One region of the Faecalibacterium sp. Marseille-P9312 genome, then DNA from elsewhere that is predicted to be linked to it. Evidence: predicted binding sites of a transcription regulator. Region 1 holds the regulator's gene; each other region holds the start of a gene.
The links. The regulator Rex, encoded in region 1, represses fermentation and respiration genes when NADH is low (regulators of the CRP and FNR family bind a similar motif). The targets are predictions, from matches to a motif close to ATTGTTAANNNNTTAACAAT.
Positions count from the first base shown of each region.

Region 1 (7,501 bases):
TCGCAACAGAGCCGCCGAGGATGGAGGGGATGTAGTAGACGGTGCGGAACACGTTCACGCAGGCGATCTTGAAGTTCAGGATGTAGGCGATGAACAGTGCGAAGACCAGCTTCAGAGGCACAGTGATGAAGCTGTACTTGAAGGTGGTGATGAGCGCCTTGGTGATCTTGGGAGTGGAGAAGGCGTCCACATAGTTCATGATGCCATACTGATGGATGCCGTTGAAGAAGTCCATATCCGTAAAGCTGTAGTACAGAGACTGGCCGAACGGGATGGCCTTGAAGACGACGAAGCCGATGATCCAGGGGATCAGGTAGAACAGGCCCTGCCATTTGTCAAAAAACTTCTGGGCCGGGGTACGCCCGAGAGAGGGCGCTTTGCTTTCTTTCATCCGGGGATCCTCCTTTTATAAGGATATGTCTCGTACGCCGCACAATCGTTTGGACACATTTTTGTCAAAAAAATGTCATCACCGTCTTGCAAAAAAGGGGCATCCGTCCGTAGGTGGAAGGGATGCCCCTTGCAAGACTCTTTTATGCGGGGCGGCCCGTTGTCAACACCGCGCGTGTGCGGGCCGCAAAAAGTCCATGAGGCGGAAATCAGACGGTGTAGCCGACAGACTCCATGCCGTCCAGCAGGGTATCGACCAGGTCAGCGCCGGAAACATTGTCGTAATCCAGAGTGTCGAACACTTCCTGATAGACGCCGGTGCCGGTAGCCTTCAGGTCGTTGGACTCGAACAGGGGGTCGAGCTGGTTGGAAACGAAGGCCATGACCTTGCCGTTTGCCTCAGCCACCAGCTCCTTGATCTTGCCGGCGCTCTGAGCAGCAGCCAGACCAGCCTTGGAGGCGGGGATGCCGCACTCGGAGCCCATGATCTCGGCACCTGCGGTCTCGTTCAGCAGGAAGTTGATGAGGGTAGCTGCCTCTGCGGGATGCTCGCAGGTCTTGGTGATGGCCAGACCCATGGAGACCTTGGAGAAGCCGCCGTTGTAATCGCCGAACTTGATCTCCTCGCCCACGGTGAAGCCAGCCTTGTTCTCCTCGTCCAGAGCGTCAGCGTACTTGGTAGCGGAGGAGTCCCACTCGAAGCAGCCGGCCAGCTTGCCGGTGATCCACTCGGTGGACTGGTGAGCGGCGTTGTCGCCGTTGGAGCCGTAGTAGGTGGGCAGGCTCATGATGACGTGGCCCTCGACCAGGCTCTTGATGAAGTCGATGCCCTCAGCGATCTGGTCGGCATCGTAGTTCAGGGTGGAGGTGGAGGGGTCGGCCCAGTCCTTGCCGTACTTGGACTCGAGGTAGAAGACCATCAGGATCATACGGTCGTATGCGCCCAGGTGCAGGGGATAGTAGTCATCGCCCAGCTTCTCCTGGAAGGTCTTGCCGGCAGCCATCAGCTCGTCCAGAGTGGTGGGGAAGGAGATGCCGGCCTTGTCGAAGGTGGTCTTGTTCCAGTAGAAGATACGGCCGGTCATGGAGACAGGCACGCACTGCTGAGCGTTTGCCACGTTGCAGGCAGCCAGCTTGGCCTCATCCCACTGAGTCAGGTCCAGGTACTCGGAGACGCTGTTCAGGTCGATGAAGGTCTGGCCGTTCTTGGAGTAGTTGTACAGCCAGTTCCAGTTGATCTGGCAGACATCCTCAGCGACGCCGCCTGCGAACTTGGTGGACATGGTGTCCTCCCAGCCGGACCATGCAGCGAAGGTGGGGTTGACGGTGATGGTGCTGTGCTCAGCAGAGAAAGCCTTGATGGCCTCCTGGTAAGCGTTGTGACGGGACTCGCCGCCCCACCAGCTCATGGTCAGGGTGACGGGGTCAGAAGACAGGCCGGCCACGGAAGCTGCTGCGGAAGAAGCAGCGGTGGAAGTGGCGGTAGAACCAGCGTTGCTGGAGCCGCCGCAGGCGGCCAGCAGGCCGGCAGCACCCACAGCGCCAGAGACCTTCAGAAAGTCACGACGAGAAATTGCCTTGCTCATTTTCGTTCTCCTCCTATGTAGAAAACATCTTCTTGCACGGACGCCTCTGCAAAGCATCCGTTGTATACAAATATAATACCAAAGGCAAGAAAAAAAAGAAAGATGCAAATTGTAGTGATAGCGGCAGAAAACGTACAAATATTGCGCTTATTTTTTGCCCGCTTTTGACGTCATTGCCATAATGAATAAACTTGGACCGAAAAACTGTGCAACTTGTATACTTCAACGATTTGCATAGAAAACTGGGATGCAACAGGAGAAGATTGGCCTGAATTGCAAGAATTTTGTAGCCGAGGCAAAATTTGTTGAAAGAGCGTTGTATACATCAAAAGCGACGATAACAGAAAGTTCCGGCCCCGAGCTGATATATCAATAGCGCAAAAAACGCGCGAATCGGGCCGCGACTGATATATCACGGATGCAGAAAAGATACAAAAATGCCGTCCGGCGTGCGGACGGCATAAAATCAGGGAAAAGAGTCACCGACGGGCAGCGTAGAAAGCGCTGCGCTCCCGGAAATAGCACTGGGGACACATGCTGACGTACTGGACGTCGTTCTCAAGGTCGATGGCTACCTGTTCGCCCTCAAAGACGAAGCGGCCGTTGACCTTGCGGCAGTTGCAGGTGGCCTTGCGGCCGCAGGTGCAGATGGTCTTCATCTCCTCGATGGTGTGAGCCAGCTCCAGAAGCCGGGTGGAGCCGGGGAAGCCCTTGAGGGAGAAGTCGGAGCGCAGGCCGTAGCAGATGACGGGGATGTTCAGCTCTACCGTCACCATAAACAGCTGCTCGGCCTGCTCTGCGGTGAGGAACTGGCTCTCGTCACAGAGCACACAGGCCAGAGGCCGGCCCTCGCTGCTGGCGGCCCGGACGGCCTCCACCAGGTCCATGTCCGGCGGCACCAGCAGGTCGGCAGGGCGGCGGACGCCCAGACGGCTCACGAGGTCGCCGCTGCCCTTGGTGTCCACCTTCGGCTTGAGGATGAGCACCCGCATCCCCTGCTCCTCGTAGTTGTGAGCCACCTGCATCAGCGCGGTGCTCTTGCCGCTGTTCATTGCGCCGTAACGGAAATAAAGCTTTGCCATATCGAAAAAGTCTCCTCATGAAAGGACTCTCTCAGCCAAAGCCTGACGGAGAGGGCCTGTATTATCGATCGTATCTGCTCAGTCCTGATTGCGCAGCCGGTAGCCCAGGCTCATCAGGCTGTCGCCGAGGTGGACATTCTCCACCACCACGTCGGGGTAGGAGACAGACAGATCGTAGTGGGAGAAGTTCCAGAAGCCCTGGATGCCCAGAGCCACCAGACGGCCGCTGATCTCCTCTGCGCCGCTGCGGGGCAGACAGAGCACAGCCACCTCGGGGTGGTGCTCGGCGCAGAAAGCTTCCAGCTCATCAATGTGTAAGATCTGGATGCCGTTGATCTCTTTGCCCACCTCGTCGGGGGCGTTGTCGAAGGCGGCGATGAGCTTGTAGCCGTTGGTGTCGGTGGTGATGAAGCGGCTCACAGCCTTGCCCAGACGGCCGCAGCCGATGAGGATGGTGGGCAGGAGGTCGCCGTTGCCAAAGAGCAGATGCTCAAGGATGCTCAGCAGGTTCTCCACCGAGTAGCCGATGCCCTGACGGCCATTCACGTCGCCGATGCAGTTGAAGTCCTGCCGCACCTGAGAGGCAGTGGTACCCATCTGGGCGGCCAGCTCACGGGACGAGATGCTGGTGATGCCGTCGTTCTTCAGGGTGCGCAGGTAGCGATAGTATTTGGGCAGGCGCTTGATGACGGGCAGAGAAGCTTTGCCGGGAGTGTTCATAGGGGGGTCTCCTTTCTTTTTATCCGCAGCATTGCCGGGGAGAAGTGCGCAGCGGCAGGGTGCTCCGGCAAAAGATTTGTACTTTCTTGTACAATAATGATACATATTTGACAATCTTATCTCTAGTATAAAGTATACAGCGCGAAGAGAGAATGTCAAACCATTTGGCACATTTTTTTGAGAAAGAAAAGAAATCTTTACCGAAGTATAACCGGCAGGAATGCCGGACAAGCTGAAATGAAGCAAAAAGGAGGATGCGCAGAATGTCACAGGAAGAGAAGAACATCCCCGTGGAGCAGCAGCGGCTGGAAAAAGAGCAGATCGAGGATATGGGCAGCGTTTACCGCACCCGGGGAGCTCACGCCATCCACTGCCTGACGGTCATCGGCCAGGTGGAGGGCCATGTGGAAGCGCCCCAGGGCCAGAAGACCACCAAGTATGAGCACGTCATCCCCCAGCTGGTGGCCGTGCAGGAAGACCCCGCCATTGAGGGCCTGCTGGTCCTGCTCAATACGGTGGGCGGGGATGTGGAGGCGGGGCTTGCGCTGGCGGAGCTCATCGCCAGCATCTCCAAGCCCAGTGCGGCGGTGGTGCTGGGCGGGGGCCACTCCATCGGCATCCCGCTGGCCGTCAGCGCCCAGCGGAGCTTCATCGTGCCTACTGCCACCATGACGGTCCACCCCGTCCGCCATTCCGGCATGATCCTGGGCGTGCCGCAGACCATGCGCTGGTTCGAGCAGATGCAGGAGCGCATCACCGGCTTTGTGGCGTCCCACAGCGGCATCTCGGAGAAGCGCTATACTGAGCTGATGATGCGCACGGGCGAGCTGGTCATGGACGTCGGCACCGTGCTGGATGGCCGAAAAGCCGTGCGGGAAAAGCTCATCGACGAGCTGGGCGGGCTGTCGGATGCGCTGGCATGGCTCTACCGAGAAATCGAGGGGAAATAAATTGCCATTTGACTTTTCCCGTGGTACAATGAAAGAATCGAGTCGTATCGAAATTCTTCCATCGTCACCGACAGAGCCGCCCTGAGCGCGCCCTGCTTCATGATATAAAATAAGGAACGGGTTTTAGGAAACATGGCAAAGAGAAAACGCAAGACCTCCGGGCGCAGCACAGCCTCGCGCCGCAAGAACCGGACACAGGACCGGATGCCCGCGGGGCTCATCACCCTGTTTGCGGGGCTGGTGCTCATGGCGCTGGCTTTCGTGCCGGGCAGCTCGGCCTGGCGCACGATGCACGATGTCCTGTTCGGCGTGTTCGGCTGCGGAAGCTTCGTGCTGGGCGCGGCGCTGTGTTATCTGGCCATCCTCTACACCCGGGGCGAAGACCTGCTGCCCCATATCGCCAAGCTTACGCTGGGGCTCATCTTCGCCAGCGGCACGGTCATCGTCTTTTCTGACATCCCCACCGACCAGACCGCCGCGCAGATGACTGCCGCCTGTTATCATAATGGTATGAGCGCATGGCTCTCGGGCGGTGCGCTGGGCGCTGTGCTGGGCGGGACGCTCCTGCTGCTCTGCGGCAGACCCGCCGCCAATCTGGTCATGGCGGCGCTGGCGGCCTGCGCCAGCCTGTACATTTTTGACGTTACGCCCGCCGAGTGCTGGCAGTGGCTCTGCAATGTGGGCGGCAGCGTCCACGAAAAGGGCCTTGCCGTCCACGAGCAGAATGCCGCCCGCCGGGCCGAGCGTCTGGCAGAACGCGCCGCCGAGGAGGCCGCGGCAGAGGAATACGAGGACTATGACGACGACCTGCCGGAAGACGAAGCGGGCGAGGACTGCTGCGGCGGCGAAGAGCCTGCCGCGCCCGCCTTCCATATCCAGCCTCCCGGCTGGCTGGCTGGCGTCTTCCACTGGGGCCATCAGGTGATGCAGGGCGGCGAACAGGCAGAGCCTGCCCCTGCGCCCGCACCGGAAGTGCAGACCCCGCCTCAGCCCGAGCCTGCCCCTGTACAGGTGGAAAAGTCCCGGCCCCGTGCGCCCTTTGATATTGATCTAGGCCCTGACCATACCACCGTCACCGAGGGCGGCAGTGAGCCCATCGAGCCCATCATCCTCGGCCCCGGCGGCACCTTCGGCATGGACCCGCTCCGCCGTGCGCCCATCCACGCCACCGTGACTCCCATCGTCCCGGACGCTGTGGATACCGCCGCCGAGGATTTCTTCACGGCCCAGCCCGAGCCGACGGTGACACCTACCGTCACGCCCGCCGCCCCGGCAGAAGAGCCGGAACAGCAGCCCGCGCCTGAGCCGCCGCTCTCCTTCGGCATCCCACTCTATGATCTGACCCCGACTCCGGAACCGGCCCCGCAGCCGGTCAGCGCCGAGAATGCGGTGGCGTTCCGCTCTGAGCCGGATGAGGACGGCTGGATCAGCATCACCAGCGACCCGGTGGAGGAAAAAGACCTGAATACGCTGGTGGCAGCCGCCATGGAAAAGCCTGCTGTCTCCGAGGAGCAGGCCGCGAACGCCCCCGCCGAAGAGGCCGAGACGGAGGAGAGTTTCCAGTATCAGTACCCGTCCATCGAGCTGTTCGAGCGCGCCCCGGAGGAAAGCGACTCCGGCGCGGAAGACGAGCTGAAAGCCAACGCCCAGAAGCTGGTGGACACGCTGGAAAGCTTCGGCGTCCGCACCCGTGTGCTGGATATTTCCCGCGGCCCGTCGGTCACCCGGTATGAAGTCCAGCCCATGGCGGGCGTCAAGATAAGCCGCATCACTTCGCTGGCGGACGACATCGCCCTGAACCTGGCGGTGGCCGATGTCCGCATGGAGGCACCCATCCCCGGCAAGCCTGCCGTGGGCATCGAGGTGCCGAACCATAAGAAAACGCCGGTCTACATCCGCAGCGTCTTCGAGAGCCAGAGCTTTTTGCGGATGACCTCGCCGATGGGGATTGCGCTGGGCAAGGACATCGCCGGCGTGGCCCAGGTGGCCGACCTGTGCAAGATGCCCCATCTGCTCATCGCGGGCAGCACCGGCAGCGGTAAATCGGTCTGCGTCAACAGCATCATCATGAGCCTGCTGTTCCGCTCCAGCCCCGAGGATGTCAAGCTCCTGCTCATCGACCCCAAGGTCGTCGAGCTGGCTGAGTACAACGGCATCCCCCACCTGCTGATGCCCGTCGTCACCGAGCCCCGCAAGGCGGCCGGCGCACTGGGCGGCGCAGTGCAGGAGATGGAGCGCCGCTACCACCTCTTCGCGGAGAACAACGTCCGCGACATCAAGTCCTTCAATAAGCTGGCGGCAGCGGACCCGAACCTCGAGAAGATGCCCTACATCGCCATTATCATCGACGAGCTGGCCGATCTGATGATGGTCGTCGGCAAGGATGTCGAGGACTCCATCTGCCGCATCGCCCAGAAGGCCCGCGCCGCCGGTATGCACCTCATCGTGGCGACCCAGCGCCCCAGCGTGGACGTCATCACCGGCCTCATCAAGGCCAACATCCCCAGCCGCATCGCTTTCGCCGTGTCCAGTCAGGTGGACAGCCGCACCATCCTCGACGGTGCCGGTGCCGAAAAGCTGCTGGGCATGGGCGATATGCTCTTCATGCCCGTGGGCGCACCCAAGCCCACCCGTATCCAGGGTACCTTTGTGCGGGATGAGGAGATCAGCCGTGTGCTGGACTTCATCAAGAAGAGCGCCACCGTCCAGTACGACGAGGCCATGATAGAGGCCATGGAAAAACACGCCATCCAGGACGGCAAGAAGGGCAGCA
Region 1 is NZ_CABVEW010000002.1:58,626-66,126, forward strand. It holds gene F3G95_RS01760 (sugar ABC transporter permease) at 1-391, opposite strand, end outside; gene F3G95_RS01765 (ABC transporter substrate-binding protein) at 600-1,976, opposite strand; gene F3G95_RS01770 (thymidine kinase) at 2,456-3,058, opposite strand; gene F3G95_RS01775 (redox-sensing transcriptional repressor Rex) at 3,137-3,778, opposite strand; gene F3G95_RS01780 (ATP-dependent Clp protease proteolytic subunit) at 4,042-4,728, shown strand; gene F3G95_RS01785 (DNA translocase FtsK) at 4,861-7,501, shown strand, end outside.

Region 2 (7,501 bases), on a different contig from region 1:
GGCGCGGCAGAGTCAGCAGAGATGCCCAGTCCTGAGGAAAGAAGCTGCTGCACCTGCGGGGCAGAAAGGGTGAGGGTGACTTCGTAGTTGTCGGCGGAGAGGTCGGTGCTGCTGTCCACCGGGACGAGGTAGGGGAGTGCGCTGCCCCAGACGTTCTCGCTGGCCTCGGTACGGCCATTGGAGATGGCAAAATAGCTCGTCCCTGCCGCCGCACCGTCATGGCAGAGGACATCGCCGAGGACGGCGTCCGCGAGGGCCGAGAGACGGGCATAGTTGGCCTCGTAGTCGGTCCCCCAGTAGCTGTGGAGGACGGCGTCGGTCAGGTAGCCCTGCCGCCGCGCCGGGTCGGCAGAGAGCCAGCTGCCGTTGGCTGCGGAGGCGTGGTCGCGGCAGTAGAGCGCGTAGCTGTGGGCCGCGACGATCTGCGCCTTGAGGGCCTCGTCCGGCCATGTGAGGGGCATTTCAGCCGCTGCGGCTCCGATGAGATAGTCCCGCTTCGGCACCTGCTGCACCTCGCCGGTGCTCAGGTCTTCGATGAGAAAGACGTCTGCGTCGCCCTCGAAAGCGGCGGGCGCGGCTTCCGATACGGTGGAGGTGCTGGACGCCGGGGCAGGGGGAACGTCCGCCCTGCGGCCCAGCACGGCCCGGGCCAGCCGGTAGCCCGCCAGCGGCAGGGCGCTGCCCAGCGCGAGGAGCAGGGCGCAGAGGAGCAGAAAGGCTTTTTTCATGGGGCATATCTCCCTCCCGGACAGACTTTTGGACTCAGTATACCGGCCGCTGTCGGCAAAAAAGCGCACAAGAAGGGAATGCCTTGCATTTCTGCCCAAAACGCGCTATCATACACTTATGAGATTTTCCCCGAAAAAAAGGGGATAAAGATTTGAGGATTACAGATGAACTTCTTTATCATGGTTTCGCTTTTCCTGAGCGCAGCGCTGGGCGTTTTCCGGGGCATCGACCTGGCCCTTCTCACCGACGCGGAAACGGGCCTGTGCATCGTCGGCTCAGTCTGGCTGCGGTACGGTGCGCTGGCCGTGGCCGTCGGTGCCGCCGTGGCGGCGGGTCGCTGCAGTCAGCCGCAGGCCGGCGCGCTGCGGAGCCGCTGCACGCCTTCCGGCGTCGTGGCACTGGCGGCGGCGGTCTGCTATGGAGAGGCTGCTGTGCTGCGCATCCTCTGGATGGGGAGCAGCGTGGTGATGCTCCTGCGCGCAGTGCTGGAGGCGCTGTGCGCGTTCTGGATGGTCTGCCTCGGCCTGAGCTGGCTGCGGAAGGACTGGAAGACCCCCACCCGCAGCCTGACGCCCGCCGTGCTGGGCAGCGCCGTGTTCTACTGGTGCGTGCTGGCCCGCTTTATGGAGAACAGCTCCAGCTGGCACCGGGTGGCCCCCACGGCGATGGTCTGGCAGCTGCTGGCGGGGCTGATGTTCCTCTCGGCACTGGCCCGGGCGCTCTACCTGCCCGGCACGTCGGACGGACGCACCCTCTGCGCCGGCGGGCTGGCGGCGTTTGCCCTCTGCCTGTGCTGGGAGCTGCCCACCGTGCTGCAGACCCTCGTGCAGGAGGGCGGCGGGGCTCTGCTGACGCCGACGCTGCTGTTCCGGCTGGGGCTGTGCTGTGTGGGAGCTTTGGGAGCCTTGAGCGCTGTGCGCTGCACAAGGACTGAGCAGGATGCATAAATGCGTCAGCAGCCGCTTGGTTGAATTGCTCAAAACAGCACCCCATTCCCTGAGAAAATAGTACAAAAGCAAAAAAGTATGAAAACGACTTGTTAATTTTTTGGCAGGCACTTGAAAGTTTGGCCGTTTTGGTCTAAAATAAGAGTACCGTGAATTATCCGAATCAGGGTAAGAACATTTAGGAGGTACTATTAACATGGCTGTTAGAGTTGCTATCAATGGTTTTGGTCGTATTGGCCGTCTGGCTTTCCGTCAGATGTTTGATGCTGAGGGTTACGAGGTCGTCGCGATCAACGACCTGACCAGCCCCAAGATGCTGGCTCACCTGCTGAAGTACGATACCGCTCAGGGTTCCTTCTGCGGCAAGATCGGCGAGGGCAAGCACACCGTCGAGGCTACCGAGGACTCCATCATCGTCGACGGCAAGGAGATCAAGATCTACGCTGTTAAGGACGCAAAGGACGCTCCCTGGGGCGAGCTGAACGTCGATGTCGTTCTGGAGTGCACCGGCTTCTACACCAGCAAGGAGAAGAGCATGGCTCACATCCAGGCTGGCGCTAAGAAGGTCGTCATCTCTGCTCCCGCAGGCAACGACCTGAAGACCATTGTCTACTCCGTCAATGAGAAGACCCTGACCGCTGAGGATCAGGTCATCTCCGCTGCTTCCTGCACCACCAACTGCCTGGCTCCCATGGCCGACACCCTGAACAAGACCTACCCCATCGTCTCCGGCATCATGACCACCGTTCATGCTTACACCGGCGACCAGATGATCCTGGATGGTCCTCAGCGCAAGGGCGACCTGCGCCGTGCTCGTGCTGGCGCACAGAACATCGTCCCCAACAGCACCGGTGCTGCTAAGGCCATCGGCCTGGTCATCCCCGAGCTGAACGGCAAGCTGATCGGCTCTGCTCAGCGTGTGCCTGTTCCCACCGGCTCCACCACCCTGCTGGTCGCAGTCGTCAAGGGCAAGGACGTCACCAAGGAGTCCATCAACGCTGCTATGAAGGCTGCTACTTCTGAGTCCTTCGGCTACAACGAGGATCCGATCGTCTCCTCCGACGTCATCGGTATGCGTTACGGCTCTCTGTTCGACGCTACCCAGACCATGGTCGCTAAGATCGACGACGACACCTATCAGGTTCAGGTCGTGTCCTGGTACGACAACGAGAACTCCTACACCTCTCAGATGGTCCGTACCATTAAGTACTTCGCTGAGAACTGCTAATCACAGCTCTACGCTCAAAAGTACCTGAGGTGTCCTGCTGAATAAGCGGGAAGACTGATCCGTGAGTTTGACACCCTTCCTTCTGCGGTACGCCGCAGGGGAAGGGTGTTTTTGTTTGTTGATACTTGCCACCTCATCCGCTTCATGATACAATAAAGCCAATACCGCAGTTTATTGCATTTGTGTCGTAGGACAAGGTCCACACCCGCGACCTGTTCCGTCGGGATTAAAGTGGATCGTTTCAAGCGCCGCAGGAGGGGAGACCGCCTGCGGCGTTTTGGCAGCCGGCCGGACTACTGTCAAAATAGACACAATTCCCGAATATCACGGGAAAAGTTTGTTAATAAATTATCCATCTCCCGTCCTTGCAATACACACATATTTTGTTTATAATAGTGTCATAGGGGCTAAGACCCCGAGAGTGAGCGAAATTCGATTCCGAAGAACGAATTGAGAGGAGAATAATCACTATGGGTTTAGGTAAAAAGACGATCGACGATCAGAACTACTGCGGCAAGAAGGTCCTTGTCCGCTGTGATTTCAACGTCCCCATGAAGGACGGTGTCATCACCAACGAGAACCGCATCAATGCGGCTCTGCCCACCATCCAGAAGCTGGTCAATGACGGCGCGAAGGTCATTCTGTGCAGCCATCTGGGCAAGCCGAAGAACGGCCCCGAGGCAAAGTTCAGCCTCGCTCCCGTTGCTGTGGCTCTGAGCGCAAAGCTGGGCAAGACCGTTGTCTTTGCTGACGACGACAACGTCGTGGGCGAGAACGCAAAGGCTGCTGTCGCTGCCATGAACAACGGCGACGTCGTCCTGCTGCAGAACACCCGTTTCCGCAAGGAAGAGACCAAGAACCTGCCTGAGTTCTCTCAGGATCTGGCTTCTCTGGCAGACGCATACGTTGACGATGCCTTCGGCAGCTGCCACCGCGCACACTGCTCCACCGCAGGCGTCACCGACTATATCAAGGACACCGCTGTCGGCTACCTGATGGAGAAGGAGATCAAGTACCTCGGCAATGCCGTGAACGATCCCGTCCGTCCCTTCACCGCCATTCTGGGCGGCGCAAAGGTCGCTGACAAGCTGAATGTCATCTCCAACCTGCTGGAGAAGGTCGATACCCTCATCATCGGCGGCGGCATGGCCTACACCTTCATCAAGGCTCAGGGCTATGAGGTCGGCAAGAGCCTGTGCGATGACTCCAAGCTGGACTACTGCAAGGAGATGATGGCAAAGGCTCAGGAGAAGGGCGTCAAGCTGCTCCTGCCCGTCGATACCGCCTGCGTCGAGAACTTCCCCGACCCCATCGACGCTCCTGTCGAGACCACCGTCGTCCCTGTCACCGCTATCCCGGCTGACATGGAAGGCTGCGACATCGGCCCCGAGACCATGAAGCTCTTCGCCGACGCTGTCAAGGCTTCCAAGACCGTCGTCTGGAACGGCCCCATGGGCGTCTTTGAGAACCCGACTCTGGCTGCCGGCACTCTGGCCGTGGCCAAGGCTATGGCTGAGAGCGACGCTACCACCGTCATCGGCGGCGGCGACAGCGCAGCAGCTGTCCAGCAGATGGGCCTGGGCGACAAGATGACCCACATCTCTACCGGCGGCGGCGCTTCTCTGGAGTACCTGGAGGGCAAGGAGCTGCCCGGCATCGCAGTCATCCAGAACGCATAATCACAGCATCATGAACGGTGCGGCGGCTGTTTCGCCGCCGCATCTTTTATTTATAAAGGTAAATAAGGTAAGGAGAACGTATCATGGATAAGGCAAAGCGCAAGGCCATTATTGCTGGCAACTGGAAGATGAACAAGACCGCCTCCGAGGCTGCTGTTCTGGTGGACGAGCTCATCCCCGCCGTCAAGGACGCATCCTGCGAGGTCGTCATCTGCACTCCCTATACCGACCTGGTCACTGCTGTGGCAAAGACCAAGGGTACCAACATCCATGTCGGTGCCGAGAACGTCCATTTCGAGAAGTCCGGCGCATTCACCGGCGAGATCAGCGCGGATATGCTGGTGGATCTGGGCGTCGAGTACGTCATCGTTGGCCACTCCGAGCGCCGTCAGTATTTCGCAGAGACCGACCAGACCGTCAACAAGCGCGCTCTGGCCGCTCTGAACGCCGGCCTGAAGGTCATCATCTGCGTGGGCGAGAGCCTGCAGCAGCGTGAGGAGGGCGTCACCGAGGAGCTGGTCCGGATGCAGACCAAGATCGCCCTGCGCGATGTCACCGCCGAGCAGATGGCAAACGTCGTCATCGCCTACGAGCCCATCTGGGCCATCGGCACCGGCAAGACCGCTACTGCAGACCAGGCTGAGGAAGTCTGCGCTCAGATCCGCAAGGTCATCGGCGAGGTCTACGGCGAAGCCGTGGCCGAGGCTACCACCGTCCAGTACGGCGGCAGCATGAACGCCAAGAACTGCGAGGAGCTGCTGAGCAAGAAGGACGTGGACGGCGGCCTCATCGGCGGTGCTTCCCTGAAGGCTCCTGACTTTGCTGTCATCGTCAACGCTGCCACCAAGGGCTAAGCCCTGAGCGGTAAAATCGTTCTCTCTGCGCCCGGCTGCGCCGCATTTCCGGCAGGGAGCCGGGCGCTGTTTGTTGAATTTTCAAAGGAGATCCTATTTTATGTCCAAGAAACCTGTTCTGCTCTGCATCATGGACGGCTTTGGCTGGACCCCCAACGAGACCTACGGCAACGCCGTGGCTGCAGCCAAGAAGCCTTTCCTTGATTCTCTGATGGCAAAATATCCTATGACCACCATCGAAGCTTCCGGCATGGCTGTAGGCCTGCCCGACGGCCAGATGGGCAACTCTGAGGTGGGTCACACCAATATGGGCGCCGGCCGCATCGTCTACCAGCAGCTGACCCTCATCACCAAGTCCATCCGCGACGGTGAGATGCTCAAGAACCCCGTCCTCGTCAAGAACATGAAGGCTGCTATCGACGCCGGCAAGGCGATCCACCTGATGGGTCTGGTGGGTACCGGCGGTGTCCACAGCCACGCTGACCACTGGTTCGGTGTGCTGGAAATGGCAAAGCAGATGGGGGCAAAGGAAGTCTACCTCCACTGCATCACCGATGGCCGTGACACCGACCCCCACTCCGGCAAGGGCTTCCTTGCCGATCTGCAGGCCAAGCTGGACGAGCTGGGCATCGGCAAGATCGCCAGCGTCTCCGGCCGTTACTACGCCATGGACCGCGACAACAACTGGGACCGCGAGGAGAAGGCTTACGCTGCCTTCGTCTACGGCGAGGGCAACCACGCCGCCAACGCGCAGGAGGCCATCGAGGCATCCTACGCCGACGACAAGACCGACGAGTTCGTTCTGCCCTGCGTCACCTGCGAGGGTGGCCGTGTGCAGGACGGCGACACCGTTATCTTCATGAACTTCCGTCCCGACCGCGCCCGTCAGATGACCCGCATCTTCTGCGACGACGCCTTCACCGGCTTCGAGCGCCGCGGCGGCCGCAAGCAGGTCCACTACGTCTGCATGGCCGAGTATGACGCCACCATGCCCAACTGCGAGGTCGCTTATCCTCCTGTTGAGCTGAAGAACGTCCTGGGCCAGTACCTGTCCGAGAACGGCAAGACCCAGCTGCGCATCGCCGAGACCGAGAAGTACGCTCATGTCACCTTCTTCTTCAACGGCGGTGTTGAGGCTCCCTACGAGGGCGAGGACCGCTGTGTCATCCCCAGCCCGAAGGTCGCCACCTACGACCTTAAGCCTGAGATGAGCGCCCCCGAGGTCGCCGACGAGTGCGTCAAGCGCATCGAGAGCGGCAAGTACGACGTGGTCATCCTGAACTTCGCAAACTGCGATATGGTCGGCCACACCGGCGTTTTTGAGGCTGCTGTCAAGGCCGTTGAGGCTGTGGACGCTGCTGTCGAGAAGGTCGTCACCGCTGTGCTGAACGCTGGCGGCTGCGCTTTCCTGACCGCGGACCACGGCAACGCCGAGAAGATGAAGAACCCTGACGGCACTCCGTTCACCGCCCACACCACCAACGTCGTGCCTTTCGTGGCCATCGGCTGCGGCGATGTGAAGCTGCGCGAGGGCGGCTGCCTGGCCGACATCGCACCCACCATGCTGCCCTATATCGGCCTGCCCGTCCCGGCAGAGATGACCGGCAAGAGCATCATCGCCGAGTAAACCTTTTCTGAAACAACGCAAGCGCCCCGCAGCTCGTAACAGAGCTGCGGGGCGCTTTTTGTGCTGTTTGGCTTTTCAGCGCTCGACCCAGATGGACATCTTCGCACTGGTAGAGATGTCGCCGAGAAGGATGGTGTCCATCTTGATGCTGCAGGTCACGGCCAGCGCTTTGCTGGAATCGCTGCCGGTGAGCACCGAGGCGGGCAGGTTCTTGAGGGTCAGCACGGCGGTGCCGTCGGACAGGTCGCCGCTCAGAGTGCCGTCATAGTTCACCTCGCCGATGGCGATGCCGGTGAGACGGCCGGTCATGTTCATGGAAGAGAGCTGCTTGACCGGAAGCTCGAGAGTGAAGGTGCCGTTGGGCTGGCGGGTAAGGGTAGCTTCGCGGGTGGTGTCCACGGCACTGTCGGCCATCGACTCCTTGTCCCCGGACTCCC
Region 2 is NZ_CABVEW010000003.1:161,278-168,778, reverse strand. It holds gene F3G95_RS03535 (SpoIID/LytB domain-containing protein) at 1-728, opposite strand, end outside; gene F3G95_RS03530 (hypothetical protein) at 894-1,676, shown strand; gene gap (type I glyceraldehyde-3-phosphate dehydrogenase) at 1,873-2,904, shown strand; gene F3G95_RS03520 (phosphoglycerate kinase) at 3,375-4,583, shown strand; gene tpiA (triose-phosphate isomerase) at 4,667-5,437, shown strand; gene gpmI (2,3-bisphosphoglycerate-independent phosphoglycerate mutase) at 5,538-7,064, shown strand; gene F3G95_RS03505 (pilin) at 7,140-7,501, opposite strand, start outside.
Region 2: the regulator Rex is predicted to act here: its motif matches at 3,241-3,260, upstream of F3G95_RS03520 (phosphoglycerate kinase).

Region 3 (7,501 bases), on a different contig from region 1:
ACGCTGGGTGCCGCCGAAGCCCGGGGTGATGCCCAGACCGACTTCCGGCTGACCAAACACAGCGTTGTCGGAGCAGATGCGGATGTCGCAGCTCATAGCCAGCTCATTGCCGCCGCCCAGTGCAAAGCCGTTGACGGCTGCGATGACGGGGATGGGGAAGCTCTCGATCATCAGGAACACATCATTGCCCAGTTTGCCGAAAGCCTCGCCCTCGGCCTTGGTCATGGTGCTCATGGAGCCGATGTCAGCGCCTGCCACGAAGCTCTTGTCGCCTTCGCCGGTCAGGACGATGCAGCGGATGGCGGACTGGTCAACTGCCTCAAAAGCAGCCTTCAGGTCTGCCAGAACTTCGGGGTTCAGGGCGTTCAGTGCCTTCGGGCGGTCGATGGTGATGATCTCGACTGCGCCCTGCACCTCGGTTTTTACAAATGCCATTGTGAAAACCTCCATTCAGGTTATATCTTATTCAAAACAGCCCCCGGACAAGGGGCAAGTCTCCGGTCTCGCCCACTGTCCGGGCTGTATCAATATCCGGAGTGACCCTTCAAAGGGAAATTAGTCCATCTCGACGATGGTTGCGCAGCCCATGCCGCCGCCGATGCACAGGGTAGCCAGACCCTTGTGAGCACCACGATGCTTCATAGCGTACAGCAGGGTGACGAGGATACGAGCACCGGAAGCGCCGACCGGGTGGCCCAGAGCGATTGCGCCGCCGTTGACGTTCAGCTTGTCCTTATCGAAGCCCAGAGCCTCGCCGACTGCGATGGACTGTGCTGCGAATGCCTCGTTGGCCTCGACCAGGTCCATATCAGCAACGGTCAGGCCGGTCTTAGCCATGACCTTCTTGGTAGCAGCGATGGGGCCAAGACCCATGACCTCAGGCTCGACGCCTGCCAGAGCACCTGCGACCCAGGTAGCCAGAGGCTTCACGCCCAGCTCCTTGGCCTTCTCTTCGCTCATGATGACCAGAGCAGCTGCGCCATCGTTGATAGCGGAGGAGTTTGCAGCGGTGACGATGCCGTCCTTGGTGAAGGCGGGCTTCAGCTTTGCCAGCACTTCGGGAGCGCTCAGACGGGGGCCTTCATCGGTATCGAACACGGTATCGCCCTTCTTGCCCTTGATGACAACAGGAACGATCTCATCCTTGAAAGCACCGTCCTTGATGGCCTTATCAGCCTTCAGCTGGCTGTGGTAAGCGAAATCATCCAGCATCTCGCGGGTGATGGGGCTGTAGCCGTACTTCTTCTGATAGGTCTCGTTGGTGCAGACGTTCTCAGCGGTCATGCCCATGTGCTTGTTGAAGCCGCAGGCATCCCACAGAGCATCGTTGACCATGGTATCCACGATCTCGCTCTTGCCCATGGGAGCGCCCATGCGGTAGCCGTAGCGGCCCTTCATCATTGCGAAGGGAGCCATATCCATGTTCTCCATGCCGCCTGCGACCACGATGTCAGCATCGCCGGCCTCGATCATCTGAGCAGCCATGTTGACGCAGTTCAGACCGGAGCCGCAGACCACGTTGACGGTGACAGCAGGAGTCTCGACGGGCAGGCCAGCCTTCAGGGAAGCCTGACGAGCGACGTTCTGGCCCAGACCAGCCTGGATGACGCAGCCCATGTAAACATGATCGACCTGCTCGGGTTTCACGTTAGCACGGTTCAGGGCCTCCTTGATAACGATGGAGCCCAGCTCTGCAGCAGGGACGTTTGCCAGGGTGCCGCCAAACTTACCAATAGCGGTACGGCAAGCAGATGCGATAACAATTTTCTTCATGTTAATAGCCTCCTGAATTTATCTGTTTCGGGGTTTCGTAAAACTATTTATCAAAAAGCCCGAGGGCCTTTCTGCATTATAAAAGGTATCAGATCGTCTTTCCTTCCGCCCGGAGCTGCTCCACTTTGGCGTGGATGGCATTCTCTACGTTGGGCGTCACGAACTTGGAGATGTTGCTGCCGTAGCGGGCAGCCTCCTTGACGATGGTGGAGGAAAGGTAGCTCCACTTGATGCTGGTGGCAAGGAACATCGTCTCGATGCCGGGCATCAGTGCGTGGTTCGTCTGGGCGAGCTGTATCTCGTTTTCGAAATCCGTCACCGCCCGCAGACCCCGCACCATCACCGAAGCGTGGCGCTTCTTGGCGAACTCCACGGTCAGGCCGTCGAAGCTCTCCACCGTCACATTCGGGATGTCCTTGCAGCACTCCCGCAGCAGCGCCACCCGTTCTTCTACGGTGAACAGAGGGTTCTTTGCGCTGTTGATGAGCACTGCCACAATGAGCTGGTCGTTTATCTTTGCAGCTCGCTTGATGATGTCGAGATGTCCTCTCGTGACCGGGTCGAAGGACCCGGGGTAAACTGCTGTTGCCATCGATATGGTCTCCTTTATTTGCGCGCTTTGGAAAAGCGCATTTGGTGTTGCCATGATAGCACTTTTCAGTTCCTGCTTCAAGTACCAGGCCGCATCGCCATCGCAATATCGTTAATTTTTAGTCAATCAACGTTGCACTGGGGCGCATCATCTTGGTACACCCTTAGTAAACCATATCGTCAAAATTTTATCAAGTACTTTTTCGAAAAAAATTGTTTTTGCTATACCAAACAATCGCCACAAATACCTAAGAAATTTAGTCAAATTGTCCTGCAAAGCATTTTTTCGCGGAAGAGGGCTTGATTATAATGTTTGTTAATGTTATAACTAAGCTGTGCAGGTGTGCCGCTGCTGGAGGCTCCTGTCCTGCCGACCCCAAGGATACCGCCGGGGTGTGATAAGACAGTGTCCGGACTGGAAAGAAACGGTAAATTTCCGGCTAAGATTTTGTCCCGTAGAATTGTGAATAATAAATTTACAATTCTTTTATGTTCTTAAAGGAGAGGATGGTTTATAATGGATTTCATGGAAATGTATGCCCAGAAAAAGATGACTGCCGAGCAGGCTGCTTCTCTGGTCAAGAGCGGCGACTGGGTGGATTACGGCTGGTGCGTCAACACCCCCGTGGCTGTGGACGCCGCCCTTGCCAAGCGCCTGCCCGAACTGGAGAACGTCAATTTCCGCGGCGGCATCCTGATGTGGGTGCCTGAGATCTTCCAGATCGACGACCCCGCTGCCCACATGACCTGGAACAGCTGGCACATGGGCGGCATCGAGCGCAAAGCCATCGCACAGGGCTTCTCGTTCTACTCCCCCATCCGCTATTCGGAGCTGCCCCGCTACTACCGCGAGAGTCCCGACCCGCTGGACATCGCCGTCTTCCAGGTGACTCCGATGGACGAGCACGGCTACTTCAACTTCGGCCCCAGCGCTTCCCATCTGGGTGCCGTCTGTGAGAAGGCCAGGAAGATTATCGTGGAGGTCAACACCAATATGCCCCGCTGCCTCGGCGGTATGGAGAACTGCGTCCATATCTCCCAGGTCACCGGCATCGTGGAGGGCGACAATCCGCCCATCGGCCAGATGGCCGCTGCCGGCCCCGCTTCCGAGGTCGATTTGAAGGTCGCAAACCTCGTCGTGCCGCAGATCCCCAACGGTGCCTGCCTGCAGCTGGGCATCGGCGGTATGCCCAACGCCATCGGCAGCCTCATCGCCCAGAGCGATCTGAAGGACCTGGGCGTCCACACCGAGATGTATGTTGACGCTTTCGTGGACATCGCCAAGGCCGGCAAGATCACCGGCGCACACAAGCAGCTGGACAAGGGCCGTCAGGTCTACGCCTTCGGTGCCGGCACTCAGAAGATGTACGACTACCTCAACAACAACCCCGAGTGTATGTCTGCTCCCGTCGATTATACCAACGACATCCGCAGCATCTCCGCACTGGACAACTTCATCTCCATCAACAATGCGGTGGACATCGACCTGTTCGGCCAGGTGAATGCGGAGAGCGCCGGCGTCAAGCACATTTCCGGTGCAGGCGGCCAGCTGGACTTCGTGCTGGGCGCATACCTTTCCAAGGGTGGCAAGAGCTTCATCTGCCTGTCCTCTACCTTCTTTAATAAGAAGACCGGTCAGCTCGAGAGCCGCATCCGTCCCACGCTGGAAAACGGCAGCATCATCACCGATACCCGTGCCAATCTGCATTACCTCTGCACCGAATACGGCTGCGTCAACCTCAAGGGTCTGACCACCTGGGAGAAGGCCGAAGCCCTCATCAATGTGGCACACCCCGACTTCCGCGAGGAGCTTATCAAAGAGGCCGAGAAGATGCACATCTGGCGCCGCAGCAACAAAATCTAAACATCGCCGTACCGGCTCCTGCCGTCTGCGGCAGGAATGGAGTCACACATGATGGACAAAAAGCCGCACATCAAGCCCTATCTCTACGGAATGCTCGCGGGCTTTGGTGCGATAAGTCTAAGCATCCTGTTCTTCTTCTTCATCTACCGCTTCGACGGGTTCGGCGACGCGGTCTCCAAGGTGACCGGCATCCTGATGCCCTTCATCTACGGTGCCGTCATCGCCTATCTGCTCAAGCCGGTGTGCAACACCATTGAGGGCTTTCTGCACCGCATCTTCCCCGAAAAGCTCCACAGCATGGCCAATATGCTTGCCATTGCGGCGACGCTGCTGTTCGGTGTGCTGGTGGTCTACGCCCTCGTGATGATGGTGGTGCCGCAGCTCATCACAAGCGTCACCTCCCTCTACTACACCGCGCAGACCAGCATCACCCGGTTCATGCGGTGGGTGAACACACAGGAAGTCTTCTTGGATAATGAGACATTGATGGGCTATTTCAACAATGCCTACGATGCCATTGCTGACAATCTGACCGCTCTGCGCACCACCCTGCTCCCCTCGCTGCAGAATATACAAGGCATCCTGAGCGGTGTGGGCGTCGGCGTCATGAGTGTGGTGACCTGGTTCAAGAATCTGCTCATCGGCCTTATCGTCGCTGTTTACCTGCTGGCCAGCCGCAAAAAGTTCGCCAAGCAGGCCAAGATGATCCTCTACAGCGTCGTCAAGCCCCACTGGGCGCAGCTCATCCAGGAGGAAGTCCTCTACGCTGACAAGATGTTCGGCGGCTTCATCAACGGCAAGATCATGGACTCCGCCATCATTGGTGTGCTCTGCTACTTCGCCTGCATCATCTTCAAGTTCCCGAGCGCACTGCTGGTGTCGGTCATCATCGGCGTCACCAATGTCATCCCCTTCTTCGGTCCCTTCATCGGTGCCGTGCCTGCAACGCTGCTCATCCTCATCCAGAGTCCCATCAAGGCCCTCTGGTTCGTGCTCTTCGTTCTGGTGCTCCAGCAGCTGGACGGCAATGTCATCGGCCCGAAGATCCTGGGCAACACCACCGGCCTTTCGAGCTTCTGGGTGCTCTTCTCCATCCTGCTGTTCGGCGGTCTGTGGGGCTTCGTGGGCATGATCGTGGGTGTGCCGCTGTTCGCCGTCATCTATGACATCATCAAGAAGCTGGTCTTCCACGGCCTGCGCCGCAACGGCCAGCTCGACCAGATGACCGTCTACCACGACGAGTTCGGCGATCCCGGCGACCCGGCTCCCACACCTGTGGAAGATGAAGAAACGGAAACCGAGATCGTTATGGATTCCGGCGAAGAATAAAATAACAAGATAAAGCCCCCATCCTCCCGGCTGCCTCAGCCGGTGAAGATGGGGGCTTTTCTGCGCAATTTTATCTTTGAAAGACCGATAAAGTCATTTCGCGTGAGCAGTGGAATGCGCCGGTTCCCAATCCTTGTAATTCTCGTACCGGCTCTCCCTGAGGGTGACGTGCGACCAGATCTCGTCGGCTACAGGCTGCCAGTCGGCAGCATATGCACCGCATTTGTCGCAGAGGTGGTCTACGCTCTCGGGCGACTGCAAGTCGGTGCTGTGAGCACCGGTGTCATGCACCATCTGGCGCAGAAGCTCGGGGTTCTCCAGCATCGGGCAGGGACGCAGGTGGTTTTTATTGAAGGGCTGGCCGTTGTGGTAGGCCATGAAGAGCGGGCTGCGGAGAATATCGAGGATGCTGCTGTCGTGGATGTTGGCGTTGGAGTAGTGGATGAAGACGCACGGTTCTGCATCGCCCGCCGAGTTGATATGGAAATAGTTGCGTCCGCCTGCGATGCATCCGCCCACAAACTCGCCATCGTTCTGGAAGTCCATCGGATAGAACGGAATATCGCTCTTTTCGGAGCGGAGATACCGGATGCGCTCGATCATGTACTTGCGCTGAGCAGGCGTGGGCATCAGCTCCGGTGCGGCCTCGTTGCCTACCGGCATATAGTGGAAGTAGAACCCGAAGTGCGCGCCCTTGTCGCAGAGCATCCGCATAAAGTGGTCGCTGGTAACGGCTTCGAGATTGTCTCTGGTATAGCAGATGGAGGTGCCAAAAAGGATCCCGTGGGCCTTGAGCAAGTCCATTGCATTCATGACAGCGGCATAGTGGCCGTCGCCCCGCCGGGCATCATTGGTAGAGGGAGTTCCCTCGATCGAGAGCATGAAGGCGATATTGCCCAGTTTTACGACCTCTTCACAGAACGGCTCATCGATGAGGGTCGAGTTCGTGTAGATCGCAAACTGCACGTCGTTGTGCTTTTTTGCCAGACGGAGAATATCCGCCTTCCGCACCAGAGGCTCGCCGCCGGTGAGCATATAGAGATAGACCCCCAGCTCCTTGCCCTCGGTGATGATCTTATCCATATCCTCAAAGCTGAGGTTGTTTTTGTGGCCGTACTCGCCCGCCCAGCATCCCACGCAGTGCATATTGCAAGCCGAAGTGGGGTCGAACAGGATCAGCCACGGGATATTGCAGTGGTACTTTGTGCGGTTCTCGCGGATGGTCTTTGTCCCCCGGAAGAACGCCTCATAGCCAAGGTTGAGCGCCGTGGTGCGTGCCACGTTGGGCGCGGTCTGGTCGAGCACACAGTTGATGAGCTTTGACCACTTGCTGTCCGCATCGGTCAGCACTGCGCGGGCGTGCTCATACGTCTCCTCGCTGAACGAGTCGCCATAGAACTGCTTGGCGACGTCCACCATCTCGGCAAACGCCTTCTGACGGTCTTTTCTGGCATGAGCCAGTGCCACATCCACCATCGTTCCGACAGCGGTACGCTGTACCTTATGGCTCAACGGCTCCAACGCGATACTCATAAAAGTCTGCCTCCTTGTGTGGGTCTTTGCCGGCCCTTTGTTTTGACAATACTTTAACATTTTTCCGACAAAGGTTCTATAAACAACAAAAGCAGGGTGATAGTTTTTCTATCATCCTGCTCTGCTTGTTCAAATTTTTATCAGTCGTCGATTTTTGATGCTCTGCCGTCGGTGCTGAAGCGCAGCAGCGCCCGCTTCAGATCCCCCTGCATCATGGTGTTGAGCCGTTCGGCCATGATGGCCGGTTCGGTCTTCATATCGCGGCGTATCCATTCCAGCACCATGCCCACAAAGCCATACTTATAAAAATCAATGATGAACTGCTTGTCCTCTTCCTGCACCGGGATGTTTTCACGCTCTATAAACATCCGCAGCAGAGGGTCAAGCATTTTATAGAGATACTGCTCCACC
Region 3 is NZ_CABVEW010000009.1:93,605-101,105, reverse strand. It holds gene F3G95_RS08675 (enoyl-CoA hydratase-related protein) at 1-435, opposite strand, end outside; gene F3G95_RS08670 (acetyl-CoA C-acetyltransferase) at 556-1,773, opposite strand; gene coaD (pantetheine-phosphate adenylyltransferase) at 1,862-2,365, opposite strand; gene F3G95_RS08660 (butyryl-CoA:acetate CoA-transferase) at 2,882-4,228, shown strand; gene F3G95_RS08655 (AI-2E family transporter) at 4,277-5,557, shown strand; gene F3G95_RS08650 (radical SAM protein) at 5,651-7,090, opposite strand; gene F3G95_RS08645 (TetR-like C-terminal domain-containing protein) at 7,231-7,501, opposite strand, start outside.
Region 3: the regulator Rex is predicted to act here: its motif matches at 2,677-2,696, upstream of F3G95_RS08660 (butyryl-CoA:acetate CoA-transferase).

Region 4 (7,501 bases), on a different contig from region 1:
CCTGTGGGCTCGGGGTGATGTGTAGGTGTGCGGCCCTTCGTTGGTTGTAGTATATCATAAATTACGCCAGAATACAACTATAAGTTTGCAAATAAACCAAAAAACTTTTTGATTCTTCAGCAATGCAAAACAAGATGGTTGTGAATGACAACAAAAATACGGGGCCGCTGGCAGCAGATACAACTGCACAGCGGTCCCGTACATTATTATGATTCAGTCGCCCAGCTCCCGTATCTCGTTCTGGATGAGTCGGCCTGCGGCCCGGGCCAACTGGTCCATGCCCCGGATGCGGGCCATGTTCTTGCCGTAGATGCGGGAGGCGTCGGCGGCGCTGGCGTCTTCGCCCATAAAGACGGCGGAGACCCGCAGACCCTTCCGCTGCAGCGCCCGGACCTCGGCGGCGGCGTCCTCCACGCCCGCGCTGCCGCCGTAGTCGCGGCCCAGCGGGTCATCGGGGGAGGGCGGGATGCGGCGGCTGTCGTTGGGGGAGGCGTCCGTCAGGAGAATAAGCAGATGCCGCGCGGCGGGGCCGGGGTCGAAGTCGATGAGGTCGCCTGCTGCCCGCAGAGCCAGACCGTCCCGGTTCCAGCCCGAGGCGAAATACTGGCAGATGCCCTGTAAGCTCTTCTCCTTGAAGCCCTTGAGCACCCGCAGGACGGTGTAGCCCCGCAGGCTGGAAAAGCAGCTCACTCGCACCGGGATGCCGCAGGCCGCGAGGCTCTGGGCGAGGATAGAACCCTGCGCCGCGATGACCTCCTGACAGTGGAGGCGGGAAGCCGAAGCGTCCAGCAGCAGGTCAACGGTGAAGGACGGGTGGTTCTCTTCATCGGCACAGCGGAACACCCGGTCGTCGTCCATGACGGTGCGCCAGACCCGCTCCGGGTCGAGGTTACCGCTGCGGGCGACCCGGGCGTTGGGCTGCTGGTGGACGAGGATGCAGTTCCGTATCTGCTCGGTCAGCCGCAGCACGACGCTGCGGTGAAGCTCGAGATTTTTCGAATAGTATGCCCGGTTCCGCTCAGCCTGAAGCTGGGCCTGTTCGGCCAGGTGCTTTGCCTCGGGGGTAGGGGCCTGCTCCGGGCTGGGGACGCCGGAGGCAAACCAGAGGTGACAGCCCAGATGCTCCCCGGTGCAAAGCTCCTGCTCGGCCTTCCGCAGCCGTTCGGGCGGGTAGAGCGATCGGCCAAAGCAGCTTTCGATGTAGGCGCGGTCTTCCTCGGCGCGCTGGCGCAGGGTGATGTGGGCCAGCCGCTTGTCGGCATGGATGCCGCCGCCGGAGGCGTCCACCGAGCCGGAATGCTCCACCGTCACCCGGTCGGTCTTTATCATCTGGGTGGGCATGGTGCGGGTCATGAGGGACGCCAGCAGACCGTCCAGATGGAGATGCAGCCCGGCCTTCTGATGCACGGTGCCATTGAACAGCTCGAATTTGGCGTAGACGGCCAGCAGTGCGGCTTTCAGCTCGTCCGGCTTGGGGGGCGTCTCGGGACTGAGGGCGGCGTCGAGACCCTTTTCGTAGGGGGTCATGACCGGCGGTGTGCGCCCCTGCACGGCCCGCCAGCGCGCGGCCTGCATGGAGTAGACCAGCTGGTTCTTCGCCATCCACTCCTGCCGCGAGAGCTTGTACTGGATGCCGAAAAAGTAGTCCGCATGGGCGCGGCGGAGGGCCGAAAGCACCGGGCGGCGGGGCAGTTCCAGCGCGTAGACCGCGCTCTCGAGGTAGAGCCAGGTCAGATCGTCCAGCATGGTCTGCCGGATGTCGCCCTCCCATGCGTCAAAGAGGCTGCGCACCAGCTCGTCGCCGTAGTATTTGTGGACCAGCCCCACGACGCAGTTCATGTAAAAATCAATGGTGCCGTCGGTGTTCCGGGCGAGGAACAGCGGCTCGAAGCCGTAGGCTCCTGCCGCCGCCCACACCTGATTGGCGGCCCGCCGCTCTTCGGCGGTGTAGCTCTGCGCTTCCATAAAAACGCCCCTTTTTTTTAATCGAAGAGCTTTGCGGCGGTGAGCTGGGCCGGGATGCGGGCGGCAATAGCGTCCCGGATGAGGCCCTGTTCGTAGGAGTCGAAGGCTTTGTTGGCGATGCCCATGTCCAGCGCAGCCCCGGCAGCGACGCCCCGGCGCATCAGGCGCAGAGCGTCCAGCATACCGCGCAGGTCGAGAGCTTTGGTGGAAATTTCCGCGCTGTCGCACTTTTTCTGCAAATCGAGGAAGAGCAGGGCGAACTGCCTGACATACTTGCTGTTCAAATCGGGGAACTGGGTGCGCAGGAGCTTTTCGAGGTTCTCCTCGGTGATGGTGGGCATCTGGATGACCACGAAGCGGGAGGTGAGGGCCTCGTTCAGCTCACGGGTGCCGGCGTAGCCGTAGTTCATGGTGGCGATGAAGCGGGTCTCCTCGGCCAGCGGGATGCGCTCGTAGCCCGGCACATCGATGGCGCGGCGGAAATCCAGCACCGCGTGCAGGACGGCCAGCGCCTCGTTTTTGGCCATGTTGATCTCGTCCAGAACGCCGAAGCCGCCGCTCTGGGCGCAACGGTAGACCGGGCCGGGGCGGAACTTGACCTGTCCGCCCTCAAAGGTGTCCATGCCGATGAGGGACGCCGCGTCCATATTGACGTGGAACGAGATGTCCCACGCGGGGCGTCCGAAGGCGGCGGCGAGGTTTTCGGCCAGCACGTTCTTGCCGGTGGCCTTGCCGCCCGCCAGCAGCAGATTTTCGCCGCAGAGCAGGGCGGCCAGCGCCTGTTCCCACACCTCTCTGCCGTAGTAGACGAAGGCAGGGGAGGGGATGCGGGGGCGCAGGGCCTCCGCCAGCGGGTGGGCGGTACGGTATTCTTCCACAGCGCGCAGCAGGTCGGGGGAGACCCCTTCCTGCCGCAGCGTATCCATCAGAGCAGATGTTTCAGACATCTATGACATCTCCTTGCGGTTGGCAGTGCCAAACCGAAATTTCACCCTTATCATAGCACAACCCGCGCGGTTTGTGTAGGGCTTTGGCGGGCAAAAAAGCGGCAAAGAAGCAGAGAAAATAAAGGTGAAGCTATTTTAACAAACTTTCAGTCGGGACGTGCAGATTTCACGTTCAAAGTAAATTGACAGGCCGCTTAAAATACGATAAAATAATTTTCGTTGTGTCAAAGTGAAAAAGAAAGGCGTAAAAGTATGCTCGAAACCATCACGGCCGTCAATCAGGCGGTCAACAGCTTTATCTGGGGCATCCCGGCGATGGTCTGCATCATCGGCGTGGGCCTGCTGCTCAGTGTGCGGACAGGCTTTTTGCAGCTCCGGAAATTCCCCTATGCCATCAAAACGACCATTGGCCGCATCTTCCGCAAAAAGGATGCCTCCGACGGCGCGATGACTCCGTTCCAGGCAGTGTGTACGGCGCTGGCCGCTACCGTCGGCACCGGCAACATCGCCGGTGTGGCGGGCGCGATCGCCATCGGCGGGCCGGGCGCGGTGTTCTGGATGTGGTGCTCGGCCCTGCTGGGCATGTGTACCAAATTCTCCGAAGTGACGCTGGCCGTGCATTTCCGCGAGCGGAACAAAAACGGCGAGCTGGTGGGCGGCCCCATGTACTATATTAAAAACGGCCTCGGCAGCCGGTGGCAGTTCCTCGCGGTGCTGTACTCGCTGTTCGGCGTGCTGACGGTCTTCGGCACCGGCAACGCCACCCAGGTCAACACCATCGTCACAGCCATCGACTCGGCCCTGCTGGCCTACGGCAGCAGCCTGAACAGCATCCTGCCCACGGTCAACCTCGTCGTGGGCGTGGTGGTGGCCATGATGGTGGCTATGGTGCTGCTGGGCGGCGTCAAGCGCATCGGCAGTGTCACCGAAAAGCTGGTGCCGTTCATGGCGCTGTTCTACGTCGTGCTGGCGCTGGGTGTCGTGGTCATCAACTACCGGCGCTTCCCGGCGGTGCTGGCCTCCATCGTCGGCGGTGCATTTGACCCGCAGGCCTTCACCGGCGGTGCCATCGGCAGCATCTTCCTCAGTATGCAGAAGGGCGTTTCCCGCGGCATCTTCTCCAATGAGGCCGGCCTCGGCACCGGCTCCATCGCCCACGCCTGCGCCGATACCCACAAGCCGGTCAAGCAGGGGATGTTCGGCATCTTCGAGGTCTTCGCTGATACCATCGTCATCTGCACCCTGACCGCCATGGTCATCCTGTGCAGCGGCGTGCCGGTGGGCTACGGCAGTGCGGCAGGCGCAGAGCTGACCATCTCCGGCTTCACGGCCACCTACGGCGGCTGGTCGTCCATCTTTACGGCGGTGGCGCTCTGCAGCTTTGCATTCTCCACCATCATCGGCTGGGGCCTCTACGGCTCCCGGTGCATCGAGTTCCTGTTCCACACCGACAAGGTGGTCGGCCCCTTCCTCGTGGTCTACTCCTTCGTGTCCATTCTGGGCGCGACGGTCGATCTGGGCCTGCTGTGGAGCATCGCCGACACCTTCAACGGACTGATGAGCATCCCGAACCTCATGGCCCTGCTCCTGCTGTCCGGCACGGTGGCAAAGCTCACGAAGGAGTTCTTTGCGGGCGAGGGCGCAGGAAAGTAAAGAATGATTCAAAGCGCCCTCCGGCCCGCGCCGGAGGGCGCTTTGCTGTCAGCAACCCTTTGATTTTGTCTACTTTCTCTGCAAAAACTCAAAAAAGTATAAAAATTTCATGGAAATCATAAGAATTGATATTGAACAAATTTTAACAAAGTGGTAAAGTAGAAGCAAAGAGAGTCGTACCCGCCGCCCGGCGGGGCGCAAAATCAGGAGGTTTTACCAATGGCTGATCGTATCGTTCTGAATACTATTTCTTATCATGGCCACGGCGCCATCGAGAACATCGTTCCCGAGCTGACCGCCCGCGGCTACAAGAAGGCTTTCGTCTGCTCTGACCCCGACCTTCTCAAGTTCGGCGTCACCAAGAAGGTCACCGACCTGCTGGACGCTGCAGGCTTCGCCTACACCGTCTACAGCGAGATCAAGCCAAACCCCACCATCGCCAATGTGCAGGACGGCGTGGCCGCTTTCAAGGCCGCAGAGGCTGACTGCATCGTGACCATCGGCGGCGGTTCTTCCATGGACACCGCAAAGGCCATCGGCATCATCATCAACAATCCCGAGTTCGCCGATGTGCGCTCTCTGGAAGGCGTCGCTCCCACCAAGAAGCACGCCGTCTTTACCATCGCAGTCCCCACCACTGCCGGTACTGCCGCTGAAGTCACCATCAACTACGTCATCACCGACGTGGAGAAGAAGCGCAAGTTCGTCTGCGTCGATACCAACGACATCCCCGAGATCGCTGTGGTTGACCCCGATATGATGGCCTCCATGCCCAAGGGCCTGACTGCCGCCACCGGTATGGATGCTCTGACCCACGCCATCGAGGGCTACATCACCAAGGGCCACTGCACCATCTCCGATATGTTCCATCTGGAAGCCATCAAGCTCATCAGTGAGAACCTGCGCGGCGCTGTCCAGAACACTCCGGAAGGCCGCGAGGGCATGGCTCTGGGCCAGTACATCGCCGGCATGGGCTTCTCCAACGTGGGTCTGGGCATCGTCCACTCCATGGCACACGGCCTGTCCGCTCTGTATGACACTCCCCACGGCGTGGCCTGCGCGATCCTGCTGCCGGTGGGTCTGGAGTACAACAAGACCGTCGCCGGTGAGCGCTATCGTGCCGTCGGCAAGGCTATGGGCGTGAAGGGCATCGACGAGATGAACGACGCACAGGCCGCAGATGCCACCATCGCCGCTGTCAAGCAGCTGAGCGCTGACGTGGGCATCCCCGCAAACCTGAACGGCATCCTGAAGGAAGAGGACATCCAGTTCCTCGCCGAGTCCGCATATGCTGACGCCTGCCGTCCCGGCAACCCCCGCGACACCAGCGTGGAGGAGATCGTGGAGCTGTACAAGAGCCAGCTGTGATCTGAGTCGGAGCGCTTTGCCCTTATAAAAAATACAGGCTGCTGTAAAATAATCTCTCAGTCTCGCATTCGCTCGCCAGAGGCTTCCCGTCATACTGCCCGTCCACCCCTCATACACTGACGGACAAGGGGGTGTGCGGATGGAGCAGGGGATGGAGATGCTCTTTGCGCTGTTCGGCGGGCTGGCGATGTTCCTCTACGGGATGGACAGGATGAGCCGCGCCCTGCAGCGGGCGGCGGGTGACGCCATGAAGCGGCTGCTGGCCCGGCTGACGGCCACGCCGCTGCTGGGCGTCCTCACCGGGCTGGCCGTGACGGCGGTGCTCCAAAGCAGCTCTGCGGCGACGGTGATGGTCATCGGCTTTGTCAGCGCCGGGCTGCTGGAACTGCCCCGGGCGGTGGCCGTCATCTACGGCATCAACATCGGCACCACCATGACGGCACAGCTCATCGCCTTCGATGTCCAGACGCTGGTATACCCGGTGCTGTTTCTGGGCTTTCTCCTCGACTTTGTGGCCCGCAGGCCCCGCTGGCAGGCCGTGGGAGAGGCGGTGTTCTCCTTCGGGCTGCTTTTCGAGGGCATCGACATCCTGGGCCGGGCTTTGCAGCCGCTGGCCGGGCAGACGGTCTTTCTCGACTGGATGACCCGGGTGAAGGAGTCGCCGCTTCTGGGCATCCTGCTGGGCCTCTGTATGACCATGGTGGTGCAGAGCAGTTCGGCCACCATCGCGCTGCTGCAGAACGTGGCCCGGCAGGCCGGGCCGGACGGCATCCACAGCGTGCTGGGCCTTGCCGGGGCGGTGCCGGTCCTTCTGGGCGACAACATCGGCACGACGGTCACGGCCCTGCTGGCCTGCATCGGGCAGGGAAAGAACGCCGCCCGCGCCGCACTGGCCCACAGCTGCTTCAACCTCAGCGGGAGCCTGCTGGCGGCGGTGCTGCTGCCCTGGTTCGTCCGGCTGGTGGAGCTTATCTCCCCCAAAGGCCCGGAGCTGGAAGTCATTTCCCGGCAGATCGCCAATGCCCACACCGCCTTCAACGTCTGCTGCGCCCTGCTCTGGCTGCCGTTTTTGCCGTGGATGGTGCGGCTGGTGTGTGCGCTGGTGCCGGAAGAGTAGCCCTCTCAGTCACGCCGTAGGCGTGACAGCTCCCCCAAGGGGGGAGCCTCTGGCGAGCCGGACAGGCTTCGTCTGAATGAACAAAGTTTAATCTATCATAAACAGTAGTGCCCTGCTACAGAGACTCACAACAGCTTGACATGGGACATTGTTCCGTAGCTGCTGCCCTCTGTAGCAGGGCACTATTATTTTATGCCATATTGAGCTTTCAGCGGTCAGTTCAGAGTTGACCGGCCTGCCAATGGCTCTCCCTTTGGGAGAGCTGGCGCGTCAGCGACTGAGAGGGCAAGGATGCTGACGGAAAAGCGCAGACACGGCGATGGCATCGCTCTGACAAAAGCCAATGCTTATCGCTGTGTGGATTCTCTTGGAAAACGGGCTTGCCCTCTCCGGCTGCTTCGCAGCCACCTCTCCCAAAGGGAGAGGCTTTCGCCTATGGGCAGGTTACTTC
Region 4 is NZ_CABVEW010000003.1:115,910-123,410, reverse strand. It holds gene F3G95_RS03320 (hypothetical protein) at 214-1,965, opposite strand; gene F3G95_RS03315 (MoxR family ATPase) at 1,983-2,912, opposite strand; gene F3G95_RS03310 (sodium:alanine symporter family protein) at 3,165-4,565, shown strand; gene fucO (lactaldehyde reductase) at 4,785-5,933, shown strand; gene F3G95_RS03300 (Na/Pi symporter) at 6,073-7,050, shown strand; gene F3G95_RS03295 (MATE family efflux transporter) at 7,495-7,501, opposite strand, start outside.
Region 4: the regulator Rex is predicted to act here: its motif matches at 4,696-4,715, upstream of fucO (lactaldehyde reductase).